4 regions of the Kitasatospora sp. NPDC023176 genome follow, and region 1 is predicted to be linked to each of the others. Evidence: riboswitches for the same ligand, from Rfam matches in the RefSeq annotation. Region 1 holds a riboswitch; each other region holds the start of a gene.
What was found. Region 1 has a riboswitch for cyclic di-AMP ahead of ACZ3YL_RS12700 (transglycosylase family protein). Riboswitches for the same ligand answer to the same signal wherever they lie in the genome.

Region 2: linked by a shared signal. The riboswitch ahead of ACZ3YL_RS21315 (NlpC/P60 family protein) and the one ahead of ACZ3YL_RS12700 (transglycosylase family protein) in region 1 are both predicted to bind cyclic di-AMP.
Region 3: linked by a shared signal. The riboswitch ahead of ACZ3YL_RS28965 (M23 family metallopeptidase) and the one ahead of ACZ3YL_RS12700 (transglycosylase family protein) in region 1 are both predicted to bind cyclic di-AMP.
Region 4: linked by a shared signal. The riboswitch ahead of ACZ3YL_RS01675 (glycoside hydrolase family 16 protein) and the one ahead of ACZ3YL_RS12700 (transglycosylase family protein) in region 1 are both predicted to bind cyclic di-AMP.

Annotation. Positions count from the first base shown of each region.
Region 1 covers NZ_JBVHIP010000007.1:5,000-11,994, forward strand. Annotated here, with positions in the region: gene ACZ3YL_RS12680 (Ppx/GppA phosphatase family protein) at 1-682, opposite strand, end outside; partial or broken gene ACZ3YL_RS12685 (DUF501 domain-containing protein) at 829-1,368, opposite strand; gene ACZ3YL_RS12690 (FtsB family cell division protein) at 1,340-1,822, opposite strand; gene eno (phosphopyruvate hydratase) at 1,971-3,257, opposite strand; gene ACZ3YL_RS12700 (transglycosylase family protein) at 3,522-4,307, opposite strand; cyclic di-AMP (ydaO/yuaA leader) riboswitch at 4,309-4,478, opposite strand; gene ACZ3YL_RS12705 (cytochrome P450 family protein) at 4,689-6,017, opposite strand; gene ACZ3YL_RS12710 (SDR family NAD(P)-dependent oxidoreductase) at 6,385-6,822, shown strand; gene ACZ3YL_RS12715 (nucleoside triphosphate pyrophosphohydrolase) at 6,844-6,995, opposite strand, start outside.
Region 2 covers NZ_JBVHIP010000015.1:70,268-77,262, forward strand. Annotated here, with positions in the region: gene ACZ3YL_RS21305 (NYN domain-containing protein) at 1-186, shown strand, start outside; gene ACZ3YL_RS21310 (C40 family peptidase) at 388-1,422, shown strand; cyclic di-AMP (ydaO/yuaA leader) riboswitch at 1,760-1,914, shown strand; gene ACZ3YL_RS21315 (NlpC/P60 family protein) at 1,925-3,049, shown strand; gene ACZ3YL_RS21320 (C40 family peptidase) at 3,277-4,323, shown strand; gene ACZ3YL_RS21325 (hypothetical protein) at 4,377-5,531, shown strand; gene ACZ3YL_RS21330 (glycosyltransferase 87 family protein) at 5,554-6,909, opposite strand.
Region 3 covers NZ_JBVHIP010000025.1:106,379-113,373, forward strand. Annotated here, with positions in the region: gene ACZ3YL_RS28960 (APC family permease) at 1-1,467, opposite strand, end outside; gene ACZ3YL_RS28965 (M23 family metallopeptidase) at 1,823-2,800, opposite strand; cyclic di-AMP (ydaO/yuaA leader) riboswitch at 2,803-2,986, opposite strand; gene ACZ3YL_RS28970 (MFS transporter) at 3,383-4,840, shown strand; gene purB (adenylosuccinate lyase) at 4,864-6,303, opposite strand; gene ACZ3YL_RS28980 (MarR family winged helix-turn-helix transcriptional regulator) at 6,469-6,927, opposite strand.
Region 4 covers NZ_JBVHIP010000001.1:300,022-307,016, reverse strand. Annotated here, with positions in the region: gene ACZ3YL_RS01690 (TetR family transcriptional regulator) at 1-204, shown strand, start outside; gene ACZ3YL_RS01685 (alpha/beta hydrolase) at 484-1,680, shown strand; gene ACZ3YL_RS01680 (MoaF-related domain-containing protein) at 1,754-2,170, opposite strand; cyclic di-AMP (ydaO/yuaA leader) riboswitch at 2,612-2,777, shown strand; gene ACZ3YL_RS01675 (glycoside hydrolase family 16 protein) at 2,778-4,178, shown strand; gene ACZ3YL_RS01670 (IclR family transcriptional regulator) at 4,345-5,142, opposite strand; gene aceB (malate synthase A) at 5,343-6,995, shown strand, end outside.

The DNA.
Region 1 (6,995 bases):
GGTCCTGGGCGATCGCGGACACCGTGGTGACCGTCCCGGCCAGGCCCACCAGGGTGGCCGCACCGGTCAGCGGGACGACCTCCTCGGCCTTGTCCAGCTCGGCCCGCACGTGCGCCCGGGCCTGCGCGACCTGCTCCGCGGAGGGCAGCTCGGCCCCGGCGAAGTGCCGCTCGGTCAGCCGCACGCAGCCGATGTCGACCGAGCGCGCCGCCTCCACCTCGGCCCCGCCGAGCACGAACTCGGTGGAGCCGCCGCCGAGGTCGAAGACCAGGTAGGGGGCGGGGAACTGGCCGCCGGTCAACTCCTTGGTGGCCCCCACGAAGGACAGGTGCGCCTCCTCCTCGCCGCTCACCACCTCCGGCTCGACGCCCAGGATCTCGCGCACGCCCTTGACGTACTCGTCGCTGTTCTCGGCGTCCCGGGAGGCGCTGGTGGCGACGAAGCGGGTGCGCTCCGGGCCGACGCCGAAGCCCGCGATGATCTCCCGGTACTCCCGGCAGGCCGCGAAGGTGCGCTCCAGCGCGTCCGGGTGGAGGCGGCCCGTCCGGTCCACGCCCTGGCCCAGCCGGTTGATGATCATCCGGCGGTCGAGGTCGGTGATCCCGCCGGTCTCCGGGTCGAGGTCCGCGACCAGCAGCCGGATCGAGTTGGTGCCGCAGTCGATCGCGGCCACGCGGGTCATGCTCACTCGGACTCCTGCTCCGCCGCACCGGCTTCCGGGGTCGCGGCCTCGGCGGCGCGCTTGGCGGCCCGCTCGGCGGTCTTCTGCTGCTTGGCCGCGATCACGGCCTCGTGGTCCTGCCCCTTGGCACGGTTGCGCAGCACCCGCTCACCGGCCGCCTCGACCTCGGCCGGGGAGACGCACGGGCCCTTGGCCCACCAGTCCTCCAGCATGCCGATCGCCTCGTCGCCGAGCGGGTTGACGCCCTCGCCGGCCGCCAGCGAGTGGCCGACCAGCACGTGCAGGCACTTCACCCGGTCCGGCATCCCGCCGGCGCTCGGGAAGCCCTCCAGCACCTCGATCGCGTCGCGCCGGGCGATGTAGTCCTCGTGCGCCTTCTGGTAGGCGGCGGCCAGCTCCGGGTCCTCGGCGAGCCGGGCGGTCTGGTCCTTCATCACGCCCTCGGCCTCCAGGGTGCCGATCAGCGAGGCGGCCTTGGGGCAGGTCAGGTAGTACAGCGTCGGGAACGGCGTGCCGTCCGGCAGCCGGGGGGCCGTCTCCACGACGTCGGGGTTGCCGCAGGGGCAGCGGTGCGCCACACCGCGCAGGCCGCGCGGCACCCGGCCGAGCTGGGCGGCGATCGCCGCGACGTCGGCGTCGGAGACGGCGGGGTGGTTCTCAGTGGTCATGGGGGGTGGGGTCTCCAACGGAGGACGGGGGGAGCGGACGGGGGACGGCGGGAGCCAGCGCGACGGTGTCGGCGGCGTCCACCGAGTCCCAGATGCTGGTGTACCAGGGCTTGGCGGCCTTCGCCGGGCCGGCCGCCGCGTCGGCGGAGGGGGTGGCCGAGGTGGCCGGGGCGGAGGGCCGGGCGGCCGCACCGGACGGGTCCACCGCGATGTACGGGGTCTCCCCCGGCACCGCGTAGTGCAGCCGGGCGCGGGCCTGCGCCTTGACGTACTCCGGATCCTGCCAGCGGGCCTTGTCCCGGCGCAGTTGGTCGACCTGCTGGCGCGCGTGGTCGGCCTTCGCCCGCTGGGCGGAGATCTCGGCGCGCTGGGAGATGAACTGCCGGGTCGGGTAGGCCAGGATCGCGACCAGCGAGCAGAGCACCAGGACGAGGACGGTCGCCCGGCTCGTGAACCGAGGCCGGGCCGCCAAGCCCGGGATCCTCCAGCCAGCCATCTCCCGTATCCCCTCCTGGTCGCGACGGTGCCCCGCCGTCCACCCTACGGGGTGTGCGGCGGGGCACCGGTCAGGCGTGCGCTACCGGGGACCTTCGGCCCCCTGGTTTCCAGCCCGTGGGTTCTCAGCCCTCGTACTTGAACCGCGGGAAGGCGCCGCGGCCGGCGTACTCGGCGGCGTCGTCGAGGATCTCCTCGATGCGCAGCAGCTGGTTGTACTTGGCGACGCGCTCGGAGCGGGCCGGGGCACCGGTCTTGATCTGGCCGCAGTTGGTGGCGACGGCCAGGTCGGCGATGGTGACGTCCTCGGTCTCGCCGGAGCGGTGCGACATCATGCAGCGGTAGCCGTTGCGCTGGGCCAGCTCGACGGCGTCCAGGGTCTCGGTCAGCGAGCCGATCTGGTTCACCTTCACCAGCAGGGCGTTGGCGGTGCCGGTCTCGATGCCCTTGGCCAGGCGGGCCGGGTTGGTGACGAACAGGTCGTCGCCGACCAGCTGGACCTTGTCGCCCAGCTTGACGGTCATGGCCTTCCAGCCGTCCCAGTCCGACTCGTCCAGCGGGTCCTCGATGGAGACCAGCGGGTAGGCGGCGACCAGCTCGGCGTAGTACTCGATGAGCTCGGCGGCCGACAGGGCCTTGCCCTCGAACTGGTAGGCGCCGTCGTTGTAGAACTCGGAGGCGGCGACGTCCAGGGCCAGCGCGATGTCACGGCCGGGCACGTAGCCGGCCTTCTGGATGGCCTCGGTGATGAGGTCCAGGGCCTCGCGGTTGCTGTCCAGGTTCGGCGCGAAGCCGCCCTCGTCGCCGAGGCCGGTGGACAGGCCGCGCTCCTTCAGCACGCCCTTGAGGGTGTGGTAGACCTCGACGCCCCAGCGGACGGCCTCGGAGAAGGACTCCGCGCCGATCGGGGCGATCATGAACTCCTGGATGTCGACGTTGGAGTCCGCGTGGGATCCACCGTTGAGGATGTTCATCATCGGGACCGGCAGGACGTGCGCGTTCGGGCCGCCCAGGTAGCGGAACAGCGGCAGGTCGCTGGCCTCGGAGGCGGCGTGGGCGACGGCCAGCGAGACGCCCAGGATGGCGTTGGCGCCGAGCGAGGACTTGTCCGGGGTCGCGTCCAGGTCGAGCATGGCCTGGTCGATCAGGCGCTGCTCGGTGGCGTCGTAGCCGACCAGCTCCGGGCCGATCTGCTCGATGACGGCCAGGACGGCCTTCTCCACGCCCTTGCCGAAGTAGCGGTTCTTGTCACCGTCGCGCAGCTCCAGCGCCTCGAAGGCGCCGGTCGAGGCACCCGACGGAACAGCGGCACGACCCGTGCTGCCGTCGTCGAGGCCGACCTCGACCTCGACCGTGGGGTTGCCGCGGGAGTCGAGGATTTCGCGGGCTACGACGACATCGATGGACGGCACGAAGGCATCTCCTTGCGGAAGCAGGTCCGGCGGGCGGTGGTGCTGTCGGCCGGACGATTGCGGAGTCGTTACGACCAGAGCCTAACCGCCCGGACTCCCGAGACCACGTCGGCCTCGGCCCCGTCTCAGCGTGTGGCCCCGATACCCACCGGTAGTTCACCTGCCCGACCCGGTTCGTCCCACCGTCGCGGACGAATGCGGACGAAGGGGGCCGCCGGGCGCGACCCCCTCCTCCGGTCGGGCTTCCGATCGGTGCGCGGCGGCTCAGCCGAGCTGCAGCACCTGGCCGGGCATGATCAGGTCCGGGTCGCCGCCGACCGTGCCGCGGTTGCCGTCGTACAGCGCCTGCCAGCCGCCGGACACACCCTGGGCAGCGGCGATGGTCGACAGCGTGTCGCCGGAGCGGACGGTGTAGTCGTGGCCGGTCGGAGCGGTCGGGGCCTGGGCGGCGCGCGGGGCGGCGTGCTTCGGCGTGTACTGCTGGACCGGCTGCTCGGCGGGCTTCTCGGCCTGCTTCGGCGCGGCGTGCTTCGGGGCGTACTGCTGGACGGGCTTCGCGGCGGGCTTGGCGGCCTGCTGCTTCGCGGTCTGCTGCTGGGCCTGCGGCTGCTGCTGCTTCGGCGCGGACTGCGGCTTGGCGTCCGAGGAGGAGTCCACGGCCGCCGGGGCGCCGCCCTTGCTCAGGCCGGCCTTGACGGAGCAGACCGGCCAGGCACCCGGGCCCTGCGAGGAGAGCACCTTCTCGGCGACCGTGATCTGCTGCGCCCGGCTGGCCTGGTTGGCCTGCGCCGCGAACGCGGTGCCGCCGTACGCCTTCCAGGTGCTGGAGGTGAACTGCAGGCCGCCGTAGAAGCCGTTGCCGGTGTTGATGCTCCAGTTGCCGCCGCTCTCGCACTGGGCGACGGAGTCCCAGGCGGAGGCCGGGGCGGCGGAGGCGCCGGTGGCGGTGAGGAGCGGCAGTGCGAGTCCGACGCCGGCCACACCGGCGACGGCGATGGCCTTCTCGGCCTGGGTGCGGCGACGATGACGGCCAGTTCCAGCGAACAGCATGAAGGTCCCTCTCCGCACGCCTGCGAGGTGAGCTGTCGGGTTCGGACCGGGAGGTGGCCCGGCCGCCGTCGGCGGAATCGATTCCGCTTGGGCGGCTTCACCCCAAGCCGTGGGGAGACGGCAACAAACCTGGGTCCCCCGCCCCTGCCCAGGGTCTGGTCGGTTTCCCGTCGCGCGGCGGGCAGGACTCGGCGTTCCGCGCACGGGGTCCGCAGCTGCGAACTCCAGGGAGACTAGACAGATCCTCAGACCAATCACAAGCTCATATCGTCGACATCACACAAAAATTACGGCACGTGTTCGATCGCCTACCAACAGCGGGGCTTTGTCCGGTTTGATGGGCGTTCATACCGCCGCCAAGGGCGGCTCGGCGACACCGCGTCAGCGTGTCGGAGCCTCAGCGCGGGCGTGCGGGGAGCGGCTTTCCGGACTGAATTCGACCGGAAGTTCGCGCAGTCCACGCATGATCAGGCCACCACGCCACCGCAGATTCTCCGGACTTTCGGCCAGCCGCAGATCGGGCAGCCGGGAAAGCAGCGTGGCCAGCGCGGACCGCCCTTCGAGCCGCGCCAGCGGGGCGCCGATGCAGTAGTGGATGCCGTGCCCGAACCCCAGGTGGGGGTTGTCGCTCCGGGCCAGGTCGAGGGTGTTCTCGTCCGCGAACCGGGCCGGGTCGCGGTCCGCCGCCGCCAGCACCACCAGCACCGGGTCACCGACCGGGATGTCCACCCCGCCGATGGTCAGCGGCCGGGTCGCGAACCGCCAGGTCGCCATCTCCACCGGCCCGTCGTAGCGCAGGAGTTCCTCGATCCCGGTCTCCAGCAGCCCGGTCTCGCCCCGGGCCACCGACTCCTGCAGCAGCGCCCGCTGCCCCGGGTTGCGCAGCAGCGCGTACGTCCCGTTGCCGATCAGGTTGACCGTCGTCTCGAACCCGGCGAACAGCAGGATGAAGGCCATCGCCGCGGCCTCGTTCTCGGTCAGGTGCTCGCCGTGGTCGCTCGCCCGGATCAGACCGGAGATCAGGTCGTCGCCGAGGTCCGCCCGCTTGCGGTGGATCAGCTCCAGCAGGTACGCCCGCATCCGCTTCACCGCCCGCCCCACACCGCCGCGTTGGCCGCCGGCCTGGCCCGGCTTGGTGTGCCGCAGCATCATGCCCGCCCAGTCCCGGAAGTCGTCCTGGTCCTCGGCCGGCACGCCCAGCATGTCGCAGATCGCGTAGATGGGGAGCGGGAAGGCGAACTCGTGGATGAGGTCCGCCGATCCGCGCTGCGCGAAGCCGTCGATCAGCCGGTCGGTCAGCTGCTGCACCCGCGGCTCGAACTCCGCCACCCGGCGCGGGGTGAACGCCTTCGCCACCAGGCGGCGCAGCCGGGTGTGGTCCGGCGGGTCGATGTTCAGCAGGTGGGTCATCAGGTCCGCCTGCCGCTCCCCCGGGATGCCCACCCGGCCGGTGCGGTGCGCCTGCTCGCTGTGGTGCGCCGGGTTCTTCGACAGCCGGCCGTCCGCGAGCGCCTGCCGGGCGTCCGCGTACCTGGTCACCAGCCAGGCCTCCACACCGCTCGGCAGCGTGGTGCGGTGCACCGGGGCGTGCTCGCGCAGCCAGGCGTAGGCGGGGTACGGGTCGGCGGCGAACTCCCAGGTGAAGAGCTGCGGGTCGGACTGCGGGTCGGACTGGGCGGCGGGCTGGGCGCCCTCGGGCTGAGCTGGCATGCGTCGACCGTAACCGCTGGACCGGACGCGGCCGGACGGCCTCGGGGGCGCCGCCGGGACGTCACCGGTTCGCGAACCGGCCGTGGGCCGCTCGTGGTCCGCTTGCGAGCCGCTCGCACGCCGCTCGTCAGCCGCTCACAAGCCGCTCGCGAGCCCTGGGCGAGCGGTGCGCGAGGGGTGTGCCAACACTCCGGGGACGGCCCGTGAACGGTCCGTGGACAGCCCTTGGACAGCTCTTGGCCCGGTGGCAGGCGTGAGCCTGGTCACCTGAGGGGTAATCCCTGTTGCGGAGGGTCAGGACGTGCCTACGATCCTCCGCAGTACGCGTGGGCGCCGGTGCGGTGTCGCCCACAGGGAGGAGCAGGCCATGCGGGTCAGCGGAGCAGTCGTCGTCATCGCGGTACTCGACGGCGGTTCGGGAGCCGACCTCGCCCGCCGGTTCACCGCGGCCGGCGCCGCCGGGATGCTGATCGCGGACCAGCACGTCGCGATCGCCGAGGACCTCGCCGCCGAACTCGACCGGCCCGGCTGCCCCGTGGTCGGCGTCTCCGGGGACATCCGCCGGCCCAGCGACGTCGCCGCCCTGGTCGACACCGCCGAGAAGCACCTCGGGCCGATCGACCTCTTCTGCGTCGCCGGCCCGAAGGGCGAGCGGGTCGTCTCCCTCGCCGACCTGCCCGACCACCTCGACCTGGAGCGCCTCGCCGAACTGGTCGCCCTGGTCGGCGAGGCCATCGGCGAACTCGTCCCGCCGCAGCGGCTCCCTGCCGGGCACAGCGTCGGGCACGCCGCCACGGCGGCCTGAGCCCGCGCCCGGCCTGGACGCCTACTCCGGCTTGAGCCCCTCGGCCGCGCGCACCGCCTCCCGGTAGCCGCGCGCGGCCGAGCGCAGCGCCGCGTCCACGTCCACCCCCGCGTCGTGCGCCCGCTGCGCCACCGCCAGCAGCAGCCGGCCCGCCGACTCCGCGGTCAGCTCCT
Region 2 (6,995 bases), on a different contig from region 1:
CGGGTACGGTTCAGTCGGACCGGCGAGACCGCGGACGAGTTGATCCGCCGTCTGGTCCGGGCCGAGCCGCAGGGCCGTCCGGTGGTGGTGGTCTCCACCGACCGGGAGGTCGCGGAGGGCGTACGGAAGGCGGGCGCGCGCCCGGTGGCCTCGGTGCTGCTGCTGAACCGGCTGGCCCGGCCCTGATCGGGGGCCCGGGCGGCGTGATGGCAGGTCAGTGCCGTCGCCGTGGGGGTGTGCGGATCCGGTGAAGTCAGCGGGAGAACCGGAGTTCACGCCTTCGGGGGAGTGGCAAAACGGGTAGATCTTCACTAGGGTCTGGCGTCAAACCTATTTTCCGGTATCTCACCCGATCGGGCGAGTCCGTTGGAAGAAGGAGCCGGTCTCTTGGCCTCCCACCGCCGTCCCAGGCAGCCCAGCCGCGCGCGGGTCTCCGTGCTCACCGCTGCCGCTGCGACCGCGGTCGCCCTCTCCGCTCAGGTGGCCGCGCACGCCGCGCCGCAGCCGAACACGACCGACGTCAAGGCGCAGATCGACCAGCTCCAGCAGGACCAGGAGCAGGCGGCGGAGAAGTACAACGGCGCCAAGGAGCGCGCCGACCAGCTCCGCAAGCAGGCCGACCAGCTGCAGGATCAGGTGGCCCGCAGCCAGGACCAGATGAGTCAGCTGCAGACCGGCCTGGCCCAGGTCGCCGGCGAGCAGTACCGCACCGGCGGCATCGACCCGTCCGTCCAGCTGATGCTCTCCTCCGACCCGTCGGGCTACCTGGAGAAGGCGTCGAGCGTCCAGCAGGCCAGCACCAGTCAGACCGAGGCGCTCAAGGGCCTGCTCGACCAGCAGCGCCGGCTGGACCAGGAGAAGGCCGAGGCGGCCGCCGTACTGGCCTCGCTGGACTCCACCACCAAGGACCTGAACCAGGCCAAGGCGGACGTCAACACGAAGCTGAAGGCCGCCCAGGACCTGCTGAACTCGCTCAGCGCCGCCGACCGCGCCGCGCTGCGGGCCCAGCAGCAGCAGGACGACCGCGCCTCGCGCGGCGCCGACCGGGTCGACCTCAGCAACCTGCCGCCGGCCAGCGGCTACGCGGCCGTGGCCGTGGCCAAGGCGATGAGCAAGCAGGGTTCGCCGTACGTCTGGGGCGCCACCGGGTCGAGCACCTTCGACTGCTCGGGCCTGATGGTCTGGGCGTACGGCCAGGCCGGCGTCTCGCTGCCGCGCACCTCGCAGGAGCAGGGCCACATCGGGACCGCGGTGACGCTGGCCACGGCTCAGCCGGGCGACCTGGTGATCTACGGCGGGGACATGCACCACGTCGCGATGTACATCGGCAACGGCATGGTGGTCCACGCGCCGCACACCGGTGACGTGGTGAAGGTGATGAAGGCCGACGCGATGCCGATCAACACCATCCGCCGGATCTGACGGGCCGACACGCCGTCGGGGCCCGTTCCGGCCGTGTGATCCGCGCCACCCTCCGGTCGGAGGGTGGCGCTTCGGCTTGTCCGTTCCGTGGCTGACTCGTGAGACCTGATCAGCTTTGCGTGCGGAACTGATCACCATCAGTCATTTTCACAAAAGAACATGGGTAATCTTCCGTCTTTTTTCTGACAAGGATTTGAACGGATCACGGTTCAGTTACTAGGGTCATGCTCCGAACCACCGCACTGTCGATCACCCAGCCCGGGTGGCGGCGGTGGTTACCGCCGAGTTCGCGAAACAGCGGGGCAGGTCGAAGCGACTGCCCGACAGGGGAGCCCAGTAGTCGGGGGTGCTGCGGAGCGGAGCCGGGGAACCACGTTCCTCCGGGGTGAATCGGCGCCAGGTCGGCCGTAGGTGAGGCCGGTGAGGCGTCGTAGGGCATGCTTCCGGCCCGAACCCGTCAGCTCACCCGGTAGGCGGACGTAGGAAGAAGGAGCCCGCCTTCGTGGCGTCCCATCGTCGTCCCAAGCCCGCCAGTCGCGCTCGTGTCTCGATCCTGACCGGCTTCGCCGCCGCGGCCGTCGCGCTCTCCGCGCAGTCCGGCGCGCACGCCGACCCGCAGCCGACCAAGGACCAGGTCAAGGAGCAGGTCGACCAGCTCAACAACCAGGCCGAGCAGGCGACCGAGAAGTACAACGCCGCCCAGGAGAAGCAGCAGGAGCTGGAGAAGCAGGTCTCCGGCATGCAGGACCAGGTGGCCCGGCAGCAGGCGCAGGTGACCGACCTCCAGGGCGGCCTCGCCGAGATCGCGGGCGAGCAGTACCGCAACGGCGGCATATCCCCGACCGTCCAGCTGATGCTCTCCTCCAGTCCGGACAACTTCCTCAGCCAGGCCGGTGCGCTCAACCAGGCCGGCAGCACCCAGAAGAACCAGCTGAAGCAGCTCCAGGACCAGCAGCGCAAGCTGGACCAGGACCGTACCGAGGCCCAGGGCAAGCTCGCCGAGCTGGAGGCCACCACCACCCAGCTGAAGGCCTCCAAGGACGAGGTCCAGACCAAGCTGAAGGCGGCCCAGGACCTGCTCAACACGCTGACCGAGCAGGAGCGCCAGGCGATCAAGGCGGCCGAGGACAAGGCCGCCGCCGACGCCAAGGCCAAGGCGGACGCCGCCGCGAAGGCCGCCCAGCCCGCCAGCTCGGACCGCGCCTCGCGCGACAGCAGCCGCAGCGACATCGGCGCGGGCGCCGCCTCCGCGCCGGTCAAGATCGCCCCGGGCAGCTCGCACGGCGCGGCCGCGCTGGCCGCCGCCGCCACCAAGGTCGGCAGCCCGTACGTCTGGGGCGCCACCGGCCCCGGCTCCTTCGACTGCTCCGGCCTGATGGTCTGGGCGTTCAACCAGGCCGGCGTGTCGCTGCCGCGCACCTCCCAGGAGCAGGCGGGCGCCGGCACCCGGATCGGCTCGGACATCTCCCAGGCCCAGCCCGGCGACATGCTGATCTTCTACGGCGACGCCCACCACGTCGGCATCTACGCCGGCAACGGCCAGGTGCTGCACGCTCCCAAGCCGGGTGCGTCGGTCCGCTACGAGGCCGTCTCCAACATGCCGCTGGCCTCCATCGTCCGGGTCTGATCCCCGCTCGAAGGTTCACGGGCCCGGTCCTCCGCCACGGGGGGCCGGGCCTGCGGCTTTTCCGGCGGCTCGGCCTGATGTCCGAATAGGGGTCAAATATTCGGGTCCGGAGGGGTTTGGACTCGCTTGCCCGGACTCGCTAACGTCTGCCACCGGACTCCCGCTCGACGGCCGCCCAGCAGGGCGCGGCCGCGGGGCCGCGCCGCAGGAATGGAGCCGCTGCCGACATGCCCGTGCACCGTCGTTCCCAACTGCTCGCCCGTGCGCTGGTACTGACCGCGGCCGCCACCACGGCCCTGGGCGTGGCGACCGCCGGCAGTGCCCAGGCCGCCCCCGGAGCGCCGGACGCGCCCGACCGCAAGGACGTCAAGGCCCAGGTCGAGCAGCTGTACGACGAGGCCGAGCAGGCGTCGGAGAAGTACAACGCCGCCCAGGAGGCGCAGAAGCGGCTCCTCGGCGAGACCACGATCCTGCAGGGCGAGGTCGCCGCCGCCCAGGACCAGCTCAACCAGCTGCGCGGGGACCTCGCCACGGTGGCCGGGGCCGAGTACCGGAGCGGCGGGATGGCCCAGACCGCCCAGCTGATGCTCTCCACCGACCCCGAGGGCTACCTCGCCCGCGCCCGGACCCTCGGCCAGGCCGCCGAACGTCAGCAGGAGACCCTGCACGAGCTGGTCACCCGTCAGCGCGGGCTCGACCAGCGCCGCACCGAGACCGCGGCCAAGCTCGCCGAACTGGACCAGGCCCGCCGCTCGCTGGCCGAGAACAAGCAGCAGATCCAGCAACGGCTGACCAAGGCCCAGAAGCTGCTCAACAGCCTGGGCGTCGCCGAGCGGACCCGGATGGTCGCCCAGGACGCCCGGGACGCCGAACAGCGCGCCACCCGCGGCACCGACCGGCTGGACCTCGGCAGCGCCCCGGCCGCCTCCGAGCGCGGGGCCGCCGCGCTGGCCGCCGCGGTGCGGATGATCGGCTCGCCCTACGTCTACGGATCCACCGGACCCCGTGCCTTCGACTGCTCCGGTCTGATGTACTACAGCTGGCGGCAGGCCGGAGTGACCCTGCCGCGGACCTCGCAGGCCCAGGCGTACGCCGGGCAGCGGATCAACCTCTCCGAAGCACGGCCGGGAGACCTGGTGATCTTCTACCGGGACATGCACCACGTCGGGATGTACGCCGGCGGCGGGGTGATGGTGCACGCGCCGTACCCGGGTGCCAAGGTCCGGTACGAGAGCGTCAACGCGATGCCGGTCTCGGGAGTGGTCCGGCTCTGAGCGCGACGCCCACCGGGCCGGACGGCCCCCACCCGATAGACCCGGCCCGCCGCGTGCTGTCCCGGCGCGGTGCGCTGCTGCTGGCCGCCGGCGGACTGGCCCAGCTGTCGCTGCCGCCGGCCGCCCCGGTGGCGGTGCCCGACGGGCGGGCCGGCGACCTGCGGGGCGAGGTCGCCGGGCTGCTGGCGGCGCGGGCGCGCTCGCTGCCCGTCTGGTCGGGGCTGACGGGGGCCGAGGCGACGTACCGCAACCTGGTGCTGTCGCCGGCCGGCGGACCGGACCGGCTGACCGGCTCCGTCGAACTGGCCGTGCGGATCAGCGGGTACGACGAGTACCCCGTGGTGTACCCGCGCCGGATCGAGCTGGTCCGGGACCCGGGCGGCTGGCGGGTCGATCGGGAGGAGGGCACCGGCGGGCCCCCGGCGCTGTGGGACCTCGGCCCGGCCCGTACCGCCCCGGGCGCCCACTGCCTGGTGCTCGGCCTCGCCGGCGGGCCCGACCCGGCCGGGCTGGTCGCGGTGGGGGACAGCGCCGTGCCGGCCGTCAACGCGGTCTGGGGCAGTGCCTGGCCCGGCCGGCTGCTGCTCGAACTGCCCGCCACCGAGCCGCAGTTCGCCCGGCTGCTGGAAGCCGACCCGGCGGGCTGGACGGGCATGGCGGCGGTCACCGTGGCCGCCCCCGGCGCGCCCTGGCACACCCCGGCGGACCGGGTGGTGATCAACCCCGAGGCGTTCGGGCGGCTCAGCGGCTTCGGCCGGCAGGTGGTCGTCACCCACGAGGCCACCCATGTCGCCACCCGGGCCGACACCCGGGCCTGGACCCCGCTGTGGCTCTCCGAGGGCGTCGCCGACTGGACCGCCTACCGCGAGTCCGGCCGCCGCCCGCAGCAGATCGCTCCCGAGCTGGCCCGGGACGTCGCGGCCGGGAAGCTGCCCACCGCGCTGCCCGCCGACGGGGACTTCGCCGCGGGCGCCACCGGCATCGCCCAGGCCTACGAGCAGTCCTGGCTGGCCTGCGACCTGATCGCCCGCCGGTACGGGACCGGGCGGCTGGTCGACTTCTACCGGGCGGTCGGCGCGGGCGACGGACAGGGCGAGGACCGCGAGCACCGCGTCGACCGGCTGCTGCGCGGCGAACTGGGCGTCGGGCTGGCCGAGTTCACCGGGCTCTGGCTGGCCGAGGTGGAAGCCCTGAAGAGCCAGGGCTGAAGGCCCCCGGGCCGGACAGGGCCTAGCGGCCGGCCGGGTGGTCGATGCCGTCCAGGAGGTCCTGCTCGTACGCGATGCCCGGGCGCACCGGGTAGGCGGAGGCGGGCGGCAGCGCCGGCGGCTCGGCCAGCACCACGGTGGGCGGCAGCGGCGCCGGGGCGCGGGTGGAGCGCCAGAGCCGGACGCAGGAGAGCACGGTGGCGGTCAGCAGCAGCAGGTTGCGCAGGCCCAGCACGGTGACCGCCAGCGGCTCGCTGTTGAGGACCTGGGTGAACATCGTCGGGAACTCGAGCAGGGTGAGCGGGCAGGCCAGCAGGATCAGCAGCGCCACCGGCCGCTGGCTGGTGCCGCGCACGGTCAGGCAGACCGCGGCGACGCCGACCAGCCAGACCAGGTACTGCGGGCTGATCACCCGGCTGGTCACCACGAAGATCAGCAGCGCGCACAGCGCCGCGTCGTACATGGTGGCGGCGTTGCGGCGGCGGGCGGTGAAGCGCCACAGCAGCAGCCAGAGGAAGCCCAGCACGGTGCCGGCCATCATCACCTTGCTGATCACGCTGACCCACGGCCCGAGCATCTCGGGGGAGCCGTAGTTCATGGTGACCTTGCCGTCCCAGCCGCCGGCCAGCCGGGACAGGTGCAGCGGCAGTGCGCCGACCGACTCGACCTCGATGCCGCGGGCGCCCTGGAAGGCCAGGAAGCCGAAGGCGCCGTTCATCCCGGCCGCGAGCAGGAAGCCCACCGAGACGGCGGTGGCGGCGGCCAGCGTCCAGGAGCGGCGGGTGCGGCGGCCGGACGGGGTGCCGATCAGGCCGAGCAGCGGCCAGACCTTGACGATGCCGCCCAGGCCCAGCAGCAGCCCGCCGATGGCCGGGCGGCGGATCAGCGCGAGCAGACCGGCCAGGGCGAGGGCGGTGACCAGGAGGTCGAAGCGGTTGTAGATCATCGGGCCGAGCAGCGGCACGGCGACCACCCACAGCCAGGCGCCGGTCAGCGTCCGGCCCTTGCGCAGCCCGGTGCGGATCAGCAGCGCGGCCGCGGCGGCGTCGGCGATCCCGCAGATCACCCAGAACGAGGTCAGGTACGACCAGGGCAGCAGGCCCGGCAGCAGGATCACCAGGGCGGCGCCCGGCGGGTACTGCCAGGTGACGTCGTCGAACGGGAAGGTGCCGGTCTGCAGCACGCCGTACCAGGCGTGGTAGATCATCCAGACGTCCGCGGTGACGTCGCCGCCGGGCGACTTCAGCACGCCGGTCATCAGCAGCACCAGCACGGTGCGGGTGGCCACCCAGGTCGCCCCGAGGGCGGCGAGCGCCCCGAGCGGGCGGCCGAGGCGGCCGCGTGAAGAACCGGACTCGGTGGCCGGGGCCAACTCCACTGCGCTCCCTCGTTCGTCTCGACGTCCTCACCGGAGGCGTCGAACTGACGGACGCCCGGGCCGCCGCGTCCGCGGCCTAGGTACTA
Region 3 (6,995 bases), on a different contig from region 1:
CGCCGTCCCGATCCCGCCCAGGAACACCCCGATCACCAGGTACGGGGTCAGCCGGAACAGCAGGGTGCCCGCCGCCGCTCCGGCCGCCGCACCCCGGTTGACCACCAGCAGCGCCACCACCGCGCCCATCGCCACCCCGCCGGCCAGCGGCGCGAGCAGCGTCCGGCACCAGTGCGCGGTCTCCGGGTGCCGGCCCTGCACGTGGAAGTACCCCACCACCGCGAAGGAGCACAGCGTCTGCACCACCAGGATCGCCATCGTCCCCAACAGCGCCAGCAGCGTGTACAGATGGACGTACGGGTCCATCCCCGCCGCCAGGAACGCCAACACCAGCCCGGCCGCGATCACCGACTGCGCGACCGAGGCGACGTACGGCGAACCGTGCCGCGGATGGGTCCGGCCGAGCGCCGGGTGCAGCAGCCCCTCCCGCCCGATCGCGTACAAGTACCGTGCGGCGCACTGGTGGAAGGCCATCGCACAGGCGAACGAGCCGGTGACGACCAGCCATTGGAACACCGTGACCGCCCAGCTGCCCAGGTGTGCGCCGAGCGGATCGAGGAACAGGCTGTTCCCGTCCTTGCCCGGCACCGCCCCGCTCGCCACCGCGATCGCGTGCTCGACTCCGTTGCCGGACAGGATCATCCAGGACACGAAGACGTAGAACAGCCCGATCCCGATCACCGACACCATGGTGGCCCGCGGCACCACCCGCTTCGGGTCCCGCGACTCCTCGCCGTACATCGCCGTCGACTCGAAGCCGACCCAGGAGCAGAACGCGAAGAACAGTCCCAACCCGGCCGCCGCCGGTCCCGAACTCCCCGCTCCCCTGAGCCCGTTCAACGGGTTCACGGCCTCGCCGACGATCCCGTCCGGCCCGCCACCGGAGACCAGCACGGCCAGCGAGACCGCGCCCAGCACCACCAGCTCCAGCACCAGCGCCACCCCGAGCACCTTCGCCGTCAGATGCAGGTCGAACCAGGCCATCACCCCGATCGCCGTCATCCCGAGCACCGCGTACCAGCCCCAGCCGAGGTCCACGCCCAGCTGCGACCGGACCAGCCCGCGCAGCGAGTACGCGAAGAAGCCGATGACCGAGGCCTCGAAGATCATGTAGGCCAGCAGCGCGAGCATCCCCGAGGCCATCCCGACCACCCGGCCGAGCCCGTGCGAGACGTAGCCGTAGAACGCCCCGGCCGCCGTGATGTGCCGGGCCATCGCCACGTACCCGACCGAGAACACCGTGAGCACCGCGGTCGCCAGGACGTACGCGGCCGGCGCGCCGACCCCGTTGCCCTGCCCGATGACGATCGGCAGGTTCCCGGTCATCGCGGTGATCGGGGCCGCGGTGGCGACCGCCATGAACACCACGCCCGCCAGGCCGACCGAGTCCGCCTTCAGCCGGTCGACCCCGCCCGGCCCGGCCCGCTCACCGGCGGAACCGACCGCGTCCCCGCTCCGGACGGTCATCCGGCCTCCTCGTCCACCCGGACACTGCCGCCCGCCGAACCGGCCGGGCACTGACTGACCGACAGGATCGCGCGCCGACGGCCGCCCCGGAGTACGGCTGATGATCCGACGAAGCCGACGGGTTGACGGCGCGTTCGAGGCCCCGAACACCGCCACGGACCGGAAACGGCGGTGGCCGGCCCGGCCGTACGAGAGCTTGTCCCGTGCGGCCGGGCCGGCCGTGGGCGTGTCCCGCGCCCAGGTCCACTGCTGCGGCGATCACCCGGTCGAGCGGTCACCCGACATGACCATCCCGGGCGGTCGATTCGCCCCGCATCAGCGGTGGTTCACACGGTCCCGTGGAAGGGACCAGGGATCAGAGCGCGACGCCGTGCGCCCGCAGGTAGGCGACCGGGTCGATGTCCGAGCCGTACTCCGGACCGGTGCGGATCTCGAAGTGCAGGTGCGGGCCGGTCACGTTGCCGGTCGCACCGGAGAGGCCCAGCTGCTGGCCGGTGGTGACGCTCTGGCCGACCTTCACGCCGATCGAGGACAGGTGCGCGTACTGCGCGTACTTGCCGTCGGCGAGCTTGATCTCGACCTCGTTGCCGTAGGCGCCGTCGTTGGCGGCCTTCACCACGACACCCTTGGCGACGGCGCGCAGCGGGGTGCCGGTGGAGGCGATGAAGTCCTGGCCGGTGTGGTGGCCGGAGGCCCACATCGAGCCGGCCACGCCGTAGGCCTCGCCCAGCACCGGGTTGGCGAGCGGGGCGACGAAACCGGTGGTGACGGCGACCGGGGCGGCGGTGACGGCCTGGGCCGGGGCGGCGGTCTGCACCTGGGTCTGCAGCTGGGCGCCCGGCTTGGCGGCCTCGGTCTGGACCTGCACCTGGGTGTCCGCGGCGGCGGAGGCGTCCTGGGTGGCCGGAGCAGCGGCCGGCTTCGCCGGGGCGGCGGGCGCGGCGGGCGCGGCGGGCTTCGCGGCGTCAGCCGCGTGGCCCACGAGGGCCAGCTGCTGGCCCGGGAAGATCAGGTTCGGGTTGGCCCCGACCACCGAGCGGTTCTGCTCGTACAGCGCGTGCCAGCCGCCCTGGACGTCCTTGATGTCGGCGATCTTCGAGAGGGTGTCGCCACTGATGACGCGGTAGCTCTGGTGCCCGGCGGCCGGAGCGGCGTCCTGCGAAGCGACCGAGGCGACCGAAGCGGTCGAGGCGGCCGGAGCAGCCGGGGAGGTGTCCGCCTGGGCGCCCATCGCGGTCACGAGCGGCAGGACGAACGAGGCGCCGGTGACGGCGGTGGCGATGCCGATCCGGGCGGCACGGGGCAGGGCGATACGACGAGCCTGTGCAGGCATGGAATTTTCCTCTCCGACGCCTGCGAGGTGAGCTGTCGGGTTCGGGCTGGAGTTGCCCGGCCGCATGCGCGGCTTCACCCCAAGCCGGTCCTGGTCGTCCACGCCCTGAAGAGGCGCGAACTCCGGTCCGGCGACTTACCTGTGGGTCCCCCGCTCCTGCCGTACAGAGTTCGGTGCGAGCCACCGGGCAGCGGCAGGACTCGGCGTTCCACCCGGTGGATCCGTCCGGGCTGGCCGGGCGGTCGCTGAACTAAAACTCATCCGTTCAGGTGAAGCAATGTCGATCTCTTGAATCGGCAACCAATCCCGGCGCAGTGGTCACCCTCCGAATGATCCGCTGCACCGTACGTGCACAATCCATTCACCCCGTGCCACTGATCCAGCACCCTGCGCCGACCAGGCCACCCCTGCGCGATCGTCCGGTCACGAACCGCCACGGGCCGACACACCACCCGGTGACCCTTGTCACGTACACCCCGGCGGGCGCAGGATCAGCCGGTGGCCACCTCTCAAGCAGGAACTCTGCGCCTGGGCACCGCGCAGGGTCGCTGGGTTCTCCTGGCAACGGTGCTCGGCTCCAGCATGGCGATGCTCGACGGCACCGTGGTGAACGTCGCCCTCCCCCGGATCGGCGCCGACCTCGGCGCCTCCCTCGCCTCCCTGCAATGGACCCTGAACGCCTATCTGCTCACCCTGGCGGGCCTGATCCTGCTCGGCGGCGCCCTCGGCGACCGCTACGGGCGGCGCCGGGTCTTCCTCATCGGCGTGGTCTGGTTCGCCGCCGCGTCCGCGGCCTGCGCCGCCGCCCCGACCATCCACGTGCTGATCGCCGCCCGCGCCGTCCAGGGCATCGGCGGGGCGCTGCTCACCCCGGGCTCGCTCGCCATGCTCCAGGCCGTCTTCCACCCGGACGACCGCTCGGCGGCGGTGGGCCTGTGGTCCGGCCTGGGCGGGGTGTCGGCAGCCGTCGGCCCCTTCCTCGGCGGCTGGCTGGTGGACGGCCCCGGCTGGCGCTGGATCTTCCTGCTGAACCTGCCGCTGGCCGCCGCCGTCATCGCGGTGACCTCCCGTTACGTCCCGGAGAGCCGGGACGAGTCCGCGACCGGCCGCTTCGACGTGCCCGGCGCGCTGCTCGCCGCGCTCGCCCTCGGCGCGATCACCTACGCGCTCACCGCCGCCGGGGAGGGCCTGTCCCCCGCCGTCTGGGTCACCGGCGCGATCGGCCTGCTGCTGGGCGCCGCCTTCGTGACTGTCGAGCGGCGCTCGCCCTATCCGATGCTGCCGCTCGGACTGTTCTCCTCCCGGCTGTTCACCGCCGTGAACCTGGTCACCCTCTGCGTCTACGCGGCGTTCAGCGGGGTGTTCTTCCTGCTGGTGGTGCAGCTTCAGATCGTCTCCGGGTTCTCCCCGCTGGTCTCCGGCTTCGCCCTGGTGCCCATCACGGTGCTGATGCTGACCCTGTCCGCGCGCGCCGGTCGCCTCGGCAAGCGGATCGGCCCGCGCCTCCCGCTCACCGTCGGCCCGCTGCTGTGCGCCGCCGGGGTGCTGCTGATGCTGCGCATCGGCCCCGGCTCCTCCTACTGGGTGGACGTGCTGCCCGCCGTCGCGGTGATGGGCTCGGGGATGACCCTGCTGGTCGCACCGCTGACCGCGACCGTGCTGGCCGCCGTCGAGGTGCGGCACGCGGGCATCGCCAGCGGCGTCAACAACGCCGCCGCCCGCGCGGCCGGCCTGCTCGCGGTGGCCGCGCTGCCGGCCCTGGCCGGGCTGAGCGGCGACGCCTACCGGGTGCCGTCCTCGGTGGACTCCGCCTTCCACACCGCGATGCTGATCTGCGCGGGCCTGCTGGCCACCGGCGGGCTGATCGCCTTCACCACCATCCGGGGCAACGTGCTCGCGCCGGAGGAGGAGCACCCGGTGGCCGAGCCGAACTGCGACTGGCCCTGCGCCACCACCACCCCGCCGTTCGACCCGGGCCGCCCCCGGACGCCCGAGGGCCCCACCACCGGAACGGCGGCGGGGCCCTCGGCCGAGAGCTGACGCGGCGTCAATTCAGCGGCGTGTCAGAGGATGTCGCCGGGCGCGTACTTGGCCGCCTCCGGGTAGGCCGCCGCGACGGCCGCCACCTGGCGGACGACCTCGGCGACCTGCGCCCCGGCCGCGCCGGTGAAGGACAGCCGGTCGCCCAGCAGCGCGTCCAGCGCGGCCCGGTCCAGCGGGATCCGCTCGTCGGCGGCGAGCCGGTCCAGCAGCTCGTTCTCCCGGGCGCCCGCGCGCATCGCCAGCGCGGAGGCGACGGCGTGCTCCTTGATGACCTCGTGGGCGGTCTCCCGGCCGACGCCCGCGCGCACCGAGCCCATCAGCACCTTGGTGGTGGCCAGGAACGGCAGGTAGCGGTCCAGCTCGGCCTCGATCACGGCGGGGAAGGCGCCGAACTCGTCCAGGACGGTGAGGAAGGTCTCCAGCAGGCCGTCGAAGGCGAAGAAGGCGTCCGGCAGCGCGACCCGGCGCACCACCGAGCAGGAGACGTCACCCTCGTTCCACTGGTCGCCGGCCAGCTCGCCGGTCATCGAGGCGTAGCCGCGCAGGATCACGGCCAGGCCGTTGACGCGCTCGCAGGAGCGGGTGTTCATCTTGTGCGGCATCGCGGAGGAGCCGACCTGGCCCTCCTTGAAGCCCTCCGTCACCAGCTCGTGGCCGGCCATCAGACGGATGGTCTTGGCCAGGCTGGACGGCGCGGCGGCCAGCTGGACGAGGGCAGTGAGCACCTCGAAGTCCAGCGAGCGCGGGTAGACCTGGCCGACGCTGGTGAGCACGTGGTCGAAGCCGAGGTGGCCGGCGACCCGGCGCTCCAGCTCGGCCAGCTTCCCGGTGTCGCCGCCGAGCAGGTCCAGCATGTCCTGGGCGGTGCCGACCGGGCCCTTGATCCCGCGCAGCGGGTAGCGGGCGATCAGCTCCTCCAGGCGGCGGAAGGCGACCAGCAGCTCGTCGGCGATCGACGCGAAGCGCTTGCCCAGGGTGGTGGCCTGCGCGGCCACGTTGTGCGAACGGCCGGCCATGACCAGCTCGGAGTTCTGGGCGGCCAGGTCGGCCAGGCGCACCAGCACGGCGACCGTACGGTCCCGGACGTGCTCCAGGGACTGGCGGATCTGCAGCTGCTCGACGTTCTCGGTCAGGTCCCGGGAGGTCATTCCCTTGTGGATCTGCTCGTGGCCGGCGAGGTCGCTGAACTCCTCGATCCGGGCCTTCACGTCGTGGCGGGTGATCCGCTCACGGGCGGCGATCGAGCCGAGGTCGACCTGGTCGATCACCCGCTCGTAGTCGGCGACGGCGTTCGCCGGAACCTCGACACCGAGGTCCTGCTGGGCCTTCAGGACGGCGAGCCACAGGTGGCGCTCGAGGACCACCTTGTGCTCGGGGGACCACAGCTGGGCCAGGGTCGCCGAGGCGTACCGGGAGGCCAGGACATTGGGGATCTGGGGCTTCGCGCTCACGCTTCGCAAGCCTAACAGCCGAGGTCACGCCGAACGTCGGCGGATGGGGACCTGTCCGTCACCCTCATCCGCGCCACCTGCGCGCCCCGCCGCACCACCGGCCGCTGCCCCCGGGACTCGCCGACACGCGCCGAGCACCCCGGCCGGCCGCTACTGCGGCGCCCCTGTCGGCCGCTACTGCTGCGCGCCGCCGGAACGGCCGGCCAGCACCGGCAGGACCTGCCCGCAGATCGAGTGCAGGGCGATCCGCTGCTCGTCGGTCATCGCCTCGAAGGCCTGGTGGGTGCGGGCCATCTCGCCGCGGATGCGGTTGAGGATCTCCCGGCCCTCGGCCGTGATCACCACGATCTTCACCCGGCGGTCACCGGCCGCCGCCTCCCGGTTGGCGAGGCCCAGCGTCTCCAGCCGGTCCACGATCCCGGTCACGTTCGACGCGTCGCAGCCCAGGCGCCCGGCCAGTGCCCGCATCGGGACCGGTTCCTGCACCGAGCCCAGCGCCTTGGCCTGGGAGGAGGACAGCCCGTGCCGGGCCGCGGCCGCCGCGAAGTCCTGGAAGTACGCGGCACCGACGGCGGCCAACGCCTCCATCAGCTCGGCGTTGGTCGGTACGGTCGTCGTCGAGGTCGAACCCATGGGGTCAGCGTACGGCCGAGTGCTTCAGTAACTCAAGCTTTGACCACGGCAACCGTCGGCGAGCCGCC
Region 4 (6,995 bases), on a different contig from region 1:
GAGCGCTGCCCGGTCGGCGCCGACCCGCTGGAGATCCGGCTGGCCGCCGCGGCGGCCACGGCGGCGATCCGGGTGGCCCTGGAGCAGTGGGCCGCCTCCGACGTGGCGGTCACCGGCCCGGGCTCCCCGCAGGACCTCGGCGCCCGCTGCATGCGCGAGCTCACGGCGGGGCTGCGGCTCTGGGAGTGGGCGGCCGGGGCGTAGCAGGCGGTCGGCGGCCGGCAGGCGACAGACGACGGGCGGCGGCTGACGGCTGACGGCTGACAGATTTCAGATGACAGACGACAGATAACAGAGTTCAGCTAACAGATTTCGAAATCTGTCGACTGAAACCCGTCCTCAGCCTTCCCCAGCCCCCGATCAGCTTCCTCCCAGCTCCCGCTAGGGTTGGACCTCACGCCCCGGTGGGGGAACCGGGGTGAACTCCTCGGATGTCCCTGAGCGGAGGGGGCGTGGAGTCCGAGGTGTGGGAGCAACTGGAACATGGGTCTGACGAGCCACAAGGTGCTGGCGCTGGCCGTGCTGGTCGCGGTCGTGATGATGGTCGGCACGGTCTGGCTGTGGCCCAGACTCGCCAGGAAGAGCTGGCAGGCGGTGTTCGGCCGGATCGGCGCGCTGCTCGCCACCCAGCTCACGGTGCTCGCGGCGCTCGGCCTGGTGGCGAACAACTACTTCGCGTTCTACAGCAGTTGGGACGACCTGCTGGGCACCGGCAGCACCGGCCCGGTGGTGATACACAACAAGGCGGACGCCTCCGGCCGCCTGCTGGTGGAGACCATAGGCCAGGCGTCGGTCAAGGGCGGCGGCGCGAGGGGCCGTGAACCCGGCCAGTCCGGCGAGATCCGCAAGGTCCGGATCGACGGCAAGGTGAGCCGGCTGTCGACCGAGGGTTTCGTCTACCTGCCGCCGCAGTACTTCCAGCCCGAGTACGCGCAGAAGCAGTTCCCGGCGGTGATCGTCAGCACCGGGTTCCCAGGAATCGCCGAGAACCTGATCACCCGCTTCAACTACCCGGGCGCCGCGCTCAAGCTGCTGCAGGAGGGCCGGATGCAGCCGACCGTCATGGTCATGCTGCAGCCCTCGCCCGCCATGCCGCAGGACACCGAGTGCGAGGACATCCCGGGCGGCGCCCAGTCCGACACGTACTTCACCAAGGACGTCACCTCGGCGATCCAGGCCAGCTACCGGGTCTCGCCCGATCCGCACGCCTGGGCCTTCATGGGCAACTCGACCGGCGGCTACTGCGCCGTCAAGATGGCCATGCGCCACCCGGACGTCTTCCCGACCGCCGTCGCCCTGTCCGGCTACTACGACGCCGCCGACGACCCGACCACCGGCGACCTCTTCGGCGGCAGCAAGCAGCGCCGCAACGAGGCCAACCTGATGTGGCGGCTGAAGAACATGCCGCCGCCGGACATCTCGGTCCTGCTGGCCGGTACCAAGAAGGGCGACGGCAACTACAAGCCGGACACCGAGGCGTTCATCGACGCGGTGCGGAGCCCCATGAAGGTCTCGTACAGCATGCTCGAGAACGGCGGCCACAACTTCGAGACCTGGAGCGCCCTGCTGCCGTCCTCGCTGGAGTGGCTGTCCCAGCACCTCAAGGTGCCGAACCAGCCCAGCCAGCCGAACCAGCCCGGCCGGCCGAACCCCTCGGGCCAGGCGAGCCAGACCGTCTGACGGCGACGGGAACGCGTCGAACCCCCGGAGCCCAGGCCCCGGGGGTTCGACGCGTTCTACGGCCCGGCGCCGGTCAGGCCACCCGCTCCAGCGTCCCGGTGTGCAGCTGGCCGACCCGGCCGCCCTCGCCCTCGAAGGTCCAGAAGGCCCGTACGGTCAGCGCATTGAGGTCCATCACATGGCTGACGGTGATCCCGCTCTGCTCCGTCCAGCTGATGAAGTAGATCTCCGGCGCGACCTCGGCGACGTGCAGCCGCACGTCCTCCCACTGGCCGGCCGACTCGCCGAGGCCCTCCCAGCGCAGCCGAGTGCCGTCGGCCGAGTAGCTGTTGCGGAAGGCCGCGCCGTTGTCGGCCCGGAAGACGTAGGTACGGCCGGCGAAGGCGGGCAGGGACGCGGTCATGGTGGGGCGGGACCTCTTCTCGGGAGCGCGGGACGGACCGTGCGGGTCGTACGGGTCGTACGGGTCGGGCTCGGTGCACTTGTGCACCGTGGAAAACGCCAGGGCTCCAATTTATCCGACCGGGCGGACTCGGGCGGCCCCGCGCCACGGTACGGTCCGCCACCACCGCGCCGCTCACCGTGTGTGACCGGCACATGGGCGGCGGCCGCACGCCGGTCCTAGCAGCCCTGGCTCGGGGTGCTGCCGACCGGCGGCAGCGACTGCTACCCGGGCTGAACCACCTGGAGCCGGCCTGGTCGCCGGAGGCCGAGAGCCAGGTGGCCGGCTGGCTCGGCTGAGCCCCGGGCCGCGACGACGTGGTTGATCAACTCGGCCACCACGCAGCGTCGTTGATCGACACCACTGTGAGCTGTGCGACAACCGGCCCGATCAGGTTGTCCGTTCACGGACGGCCTGCCTAGCCTGCAACCGTCGTCCGCCGTCGCGGACCCCGCCGCCGGGACGCCGAGTCCCGTCCACCCGTCGGCGAGCTGTCGAGCGCCACAGCGGACGGGAGCGGGGGAACCAAGGTCAGCGCCCGGCCCGTACGCACCAGTGTGCGGGCCGTGGCTAGGGGTGAAGCCGCTCCACAGGCGGCCGGGCAACTGCAGTCCGAATCCGACAGCTCACCTCGCAGGCGTCGCAGAGGACCCCCATGCACCAGCCTGCCCGGCGCCGCCGCGCGCCCCGCCACGCCCGTCCGTCCCACCGCGGCCGCAACGCCGCCCTCGCCGCCACCGGGGCGCTGGCGATCAGCGGCGCAGGCCTGTTCGGGCTGCCGTCCGTCGCCGGTGCCCAGGCCGCCACCGCCCCGACCGTCACCCAGGACCGGCTCGCTCCGGCCGCCATGGTCGCCGGCCAGGCCACCACCGCTTCGCTGAGCCTGCACTCCTCGGCCTGCTTCGTCGCCAAGACCGTCGGCGTCGGCGTCCGTGACGCGCGCGGCACCAACCTGGACTTCCCGGGCAACGCGACCAACGCGCGGATATGCCCGAGCGGGGTCGACTTCACCAGCGGTGCGCGCACCCTGCCGGCCGGGACGTACACCCAGTTCGGCTTCTGGCAGGACCTCGGGGGCGCCTGGCACAACCTGCCCTCGCAGCAGCTGGTGGTCTCCCGCACCGGCACGTCGACGCCGACCCCGGCCCCGACCGCCACCCCCAGCGCCAAGCCGTCGCCGACCACGAGCCCGACCACCGCGCCGACGCCCACGCCGACGACCAGCCCGACCACCACGCCGCCGCCGACCACGAGCCCGACCGCGAGCCCGACCACCACACCGACCGCGAGCCCGACGAGCCCGACCAGCCCAACCGCGAGCCCGAGCGCCACCGCGAGCCCGAGCACCCCGGCGCCGTCCTCCCCGATCGCCGGCAAGTCGCTGACCTGGTCCGACGAGTTCAACGGCCCGATCGACTGGGGCCAGCGCTGGGTCGGCGACAAGAGCACCTCGTACAAGTACGGGAACCACAACCCGGACGACAACAAGCTCGACTGGCTGAACAAGAACAACGTCACCGTCGCGAACGGCGTCGCCACCTTCACCGCCACCCCGGGCGGCCCCACCCTGGAGAACGGCCAGCAGTCCTGGAACACCGGTTTCCTGACCACCGAGGGTTCCGCCGAGGGCTTCCAGGTCAAGACCGGCGACTACGCCGAGACCCGGGTCAAGATGCCCTCCGTGGGCGGCGCCTGGCCCGCCCTGTGGACCTGGAAGAACGGCAACGGGGAGATCGACTCCTTCGAGTACCACCCCGACAACCCGAACCTGCTGGAGCTGACCAACCACGTCAACCCGAGCAACCCCGAGTACTACACCGACGCCAAGGCCGTCGCCAAGGACCAGTGGGTCACCATCGGCACCTACTACGGCGCCAACTCGGTGGACTGGTACGTCAACGGCGTCAAGGTGTACTCGGACAACAAGGGCGTGGGCGCCGGCTTCTCGGCGTACCTGATCCTCAACCTCTCGGTGGGCGCGGGCAAGTACCACCCTGCGCCGCAGGGGAACACCCCGATCACCTTCGCCGCCGACTACGTGCGCGTCTACCGCTGAGCCGTCACGTAGCCCGCCCCGGGTAGCCGAACCCGCACCACCCAAGACCAGCCGCTCTCAGGGACCGGCAGCCGCCTCGACCACCGCGCGTGGTCGGAACGGCTGCCGGTTCTTGCGTTGATCCCCAGGTGCGGCAGGTGAATTGACGTAGCGTCAGAATCAGGCGTCAGGGCGCCAGGACCTGCCCCAGCCGGGTCGCGATCTCCTGCATCACCGGTACCAGCGAGGACGCCCCCGTCTGATCCTCCAGCGCCCGGATCCGGGCCTCCGGGCCGGATACCGAGAGCGCGGTGGGCGTCGGCGCGCCCGGTACCGTGAGGGCGATGCAGCGGACGCCGATCTCCTGCTCCTGGTCGTCCACCACGTACCCGCGCTCGCGCGCCTCGGCGAGCTGGTCCATCAGCTCCTGCGGGTCGGTGAGGGTGTACTCGGTGTGCGCGGGCAGCGAGTTGGGGCCCAGGATCGCGCGCGCCTCGTCCTCGGGGAGCTGGGCGAGCAGGGCCTTGCCGACGCCGGTGCAGTGCGGCTGCACCCGCCGTCCGACCTCGGTGAACATCCGCATCGAGCGCCGCGACTGCACCTGCCCGACGTACACCACCTCGCCGCCCTCCAGCACCGCCAGGTTGGCGGTCTCGCCGGTGGCCTCCATGAGTTCGGCCAGGTACGGGCGGGCCCAGCTGCCGAGCAGCCGGCCGGCCGTCTCGCCGAGCCGGATCAGCCGGGGGCCGAGGGTGTAGCGGCGTGCGGTGTCCTGGCGGACATAGCCCTGCTGGACGAGGGTACGGACCAGTCGGTGGATGGTCGGCATCGGGAGGCCGGAGCTGGTGGAGAGCTCACTGAGGGTGGCCACGCCGCCCGAGTCGGCCAGCGCCTCCAGGAGTTGGAAGGCGCGCTCGACGGACTGCACGCCGCCGCTCGCGCGGTCGGCGCCTGTCGTCGATGCTGTGTCGGGGGTCGCAACCACCGGCGTTCCCTTCGCTGTCGGGGAGGAGTAGAGTCCCGGCGACTCTTCAACAAACCGTTGAAATTCTGTATCGCGGAAACTAGTCTCCACCTTACAGAATCGAACTCGCCGACAGGCGGGTAACGATCGAGGAAGTTCCCGAGGGCGTTCCCACCGGAGCCCCCTTCGCCAGGCTCAACCGTCTTAGGAGTGTCCTGCTCATGGCTGCAGATCAGGGGCCCTCCCCCAGCCTCCGGCCGGGGGTACCCCCAATCGCCTCCTCTACCGCCGCTCCGGTCGTCACTGTCGCCGGTCCGCGCGTCCATCGGGCGGAGGAGGTGCTCACCCCGGAGGCGGTCGCCTTCGTCGTGGGCCTCCATCGCGCCTTCGAGGGCCGCCGACAGGAACTGCTGGCCAGGCGGAAGAGCCGACGCGCCGAGATCGCCCGCACCGGCACGCTGGACTTCCTCCCCGAGACCGCCGACATCCGGGCCGGCGACTGGAAGGTCGCCGAGGCGCCGCGCGCCCTCCAGGACCGCCGGGTCGAGATCACCGGCCCCACCGACCGCAAGATGGTCATCAACGCGCTCAACTCCGGGGCGAAGATCTGGCTCGCCGACTTCGAGGACGCCACCTCCCCGACCTGGGAGAACGTGGTCAGCGGCCAGGTCAACCTGATCGACGCCTTCGAGGGCCGGATCGACTTCACCAGCACGGCCGGCAAGGCCTACACCCTCAAGCCCGCCGCCGAACTCGCCACCGTCGTGGTCCGCCCGCGTGGCTGGCACCTGGACGAGAACCACCTGCTGGTCGACGGCGTCCCGGTGGCCGGCGCGTTCGTCGACTTCGGCCTGTACTTCTTCCACAACGCCGCCCGGCTGCTCGCCAAGGGCGCCGAGGACCCCAACTCCGGCCCGTACTTCTACCTGCCGAAGACCGAGAGCCACCTCGAGGCCCGGCTCTGGAACGACGTGTTCACCCACGCCCAGGCCGAGTTGGGCATCTCGCACGGAACCGTCCGGGCCACCGTCCTGATCGAGACCATCACCGCGGCCTTCGAGATGGACGAGATCCTCCACGAGCTGCGCGACCACGCGGCCGGCCTCAACGCCGGGCGCTGGGACTACCTGTTCTCGATCGTCAAGAACTTCCGCGACGCCGGCGAGCACTACATCCTGCCGGACCGCAACAGCGTCACCATGGCCTCGCCGTTCATGGCCGCCTACACCCGCCTGCTGGTGCGCACCTGCCACAGGCGCGGCGCCCACGCGATCGGCGGCATGGCCGCGTTCATCCCCAGCCGCCGGGACCCCGAGGTCAACGCCGCCGCGCTGGAGAAGGTCAAGGCGGACAAGGACCGCGAGGCCGGCAACGGCTTCGACGGCTCCTGGGTCGCCCACCCGGACCTCGTCCCGGTCGCCCAGGCCTCCTTCGACGCGGTGCTCGGCGAGCGGCCGAACCAGAAGGACAACCCCGGCCCGGCCGAGCCGGTCACCGCCGCCGACCTGCTCGACATCGCCGGCGCTGGCGGCACCTGCACCCGGGCCGGGCTGCACAACGCCGTCCAGGTCGGCCTGCGCTACATCGAGGCGTGGCTGCGCGGGCTCGGCGCGGTCGGCATCTTCAACATGATGGAGGACGCCGCCACCGCCGAGATCTCCCGCTCGCAGATCTGGCAGTGGATCCACAACGGGGTCGTGCTGTCCGACACCGGCGAGAAGGCCACCGCCGAGTTGGTGCGCACCCTGGTCGCCACCGAACTGGCCGAGCTCCGCGCCGAGTCCGGCGACCAGGCCTACCAGGCCGGCCGCTGGCGCGAGGCCGCCCAGCTCTTCGAACAGGTCGCCCTGGCCGAGGAGTTCGCGGACTTCCTG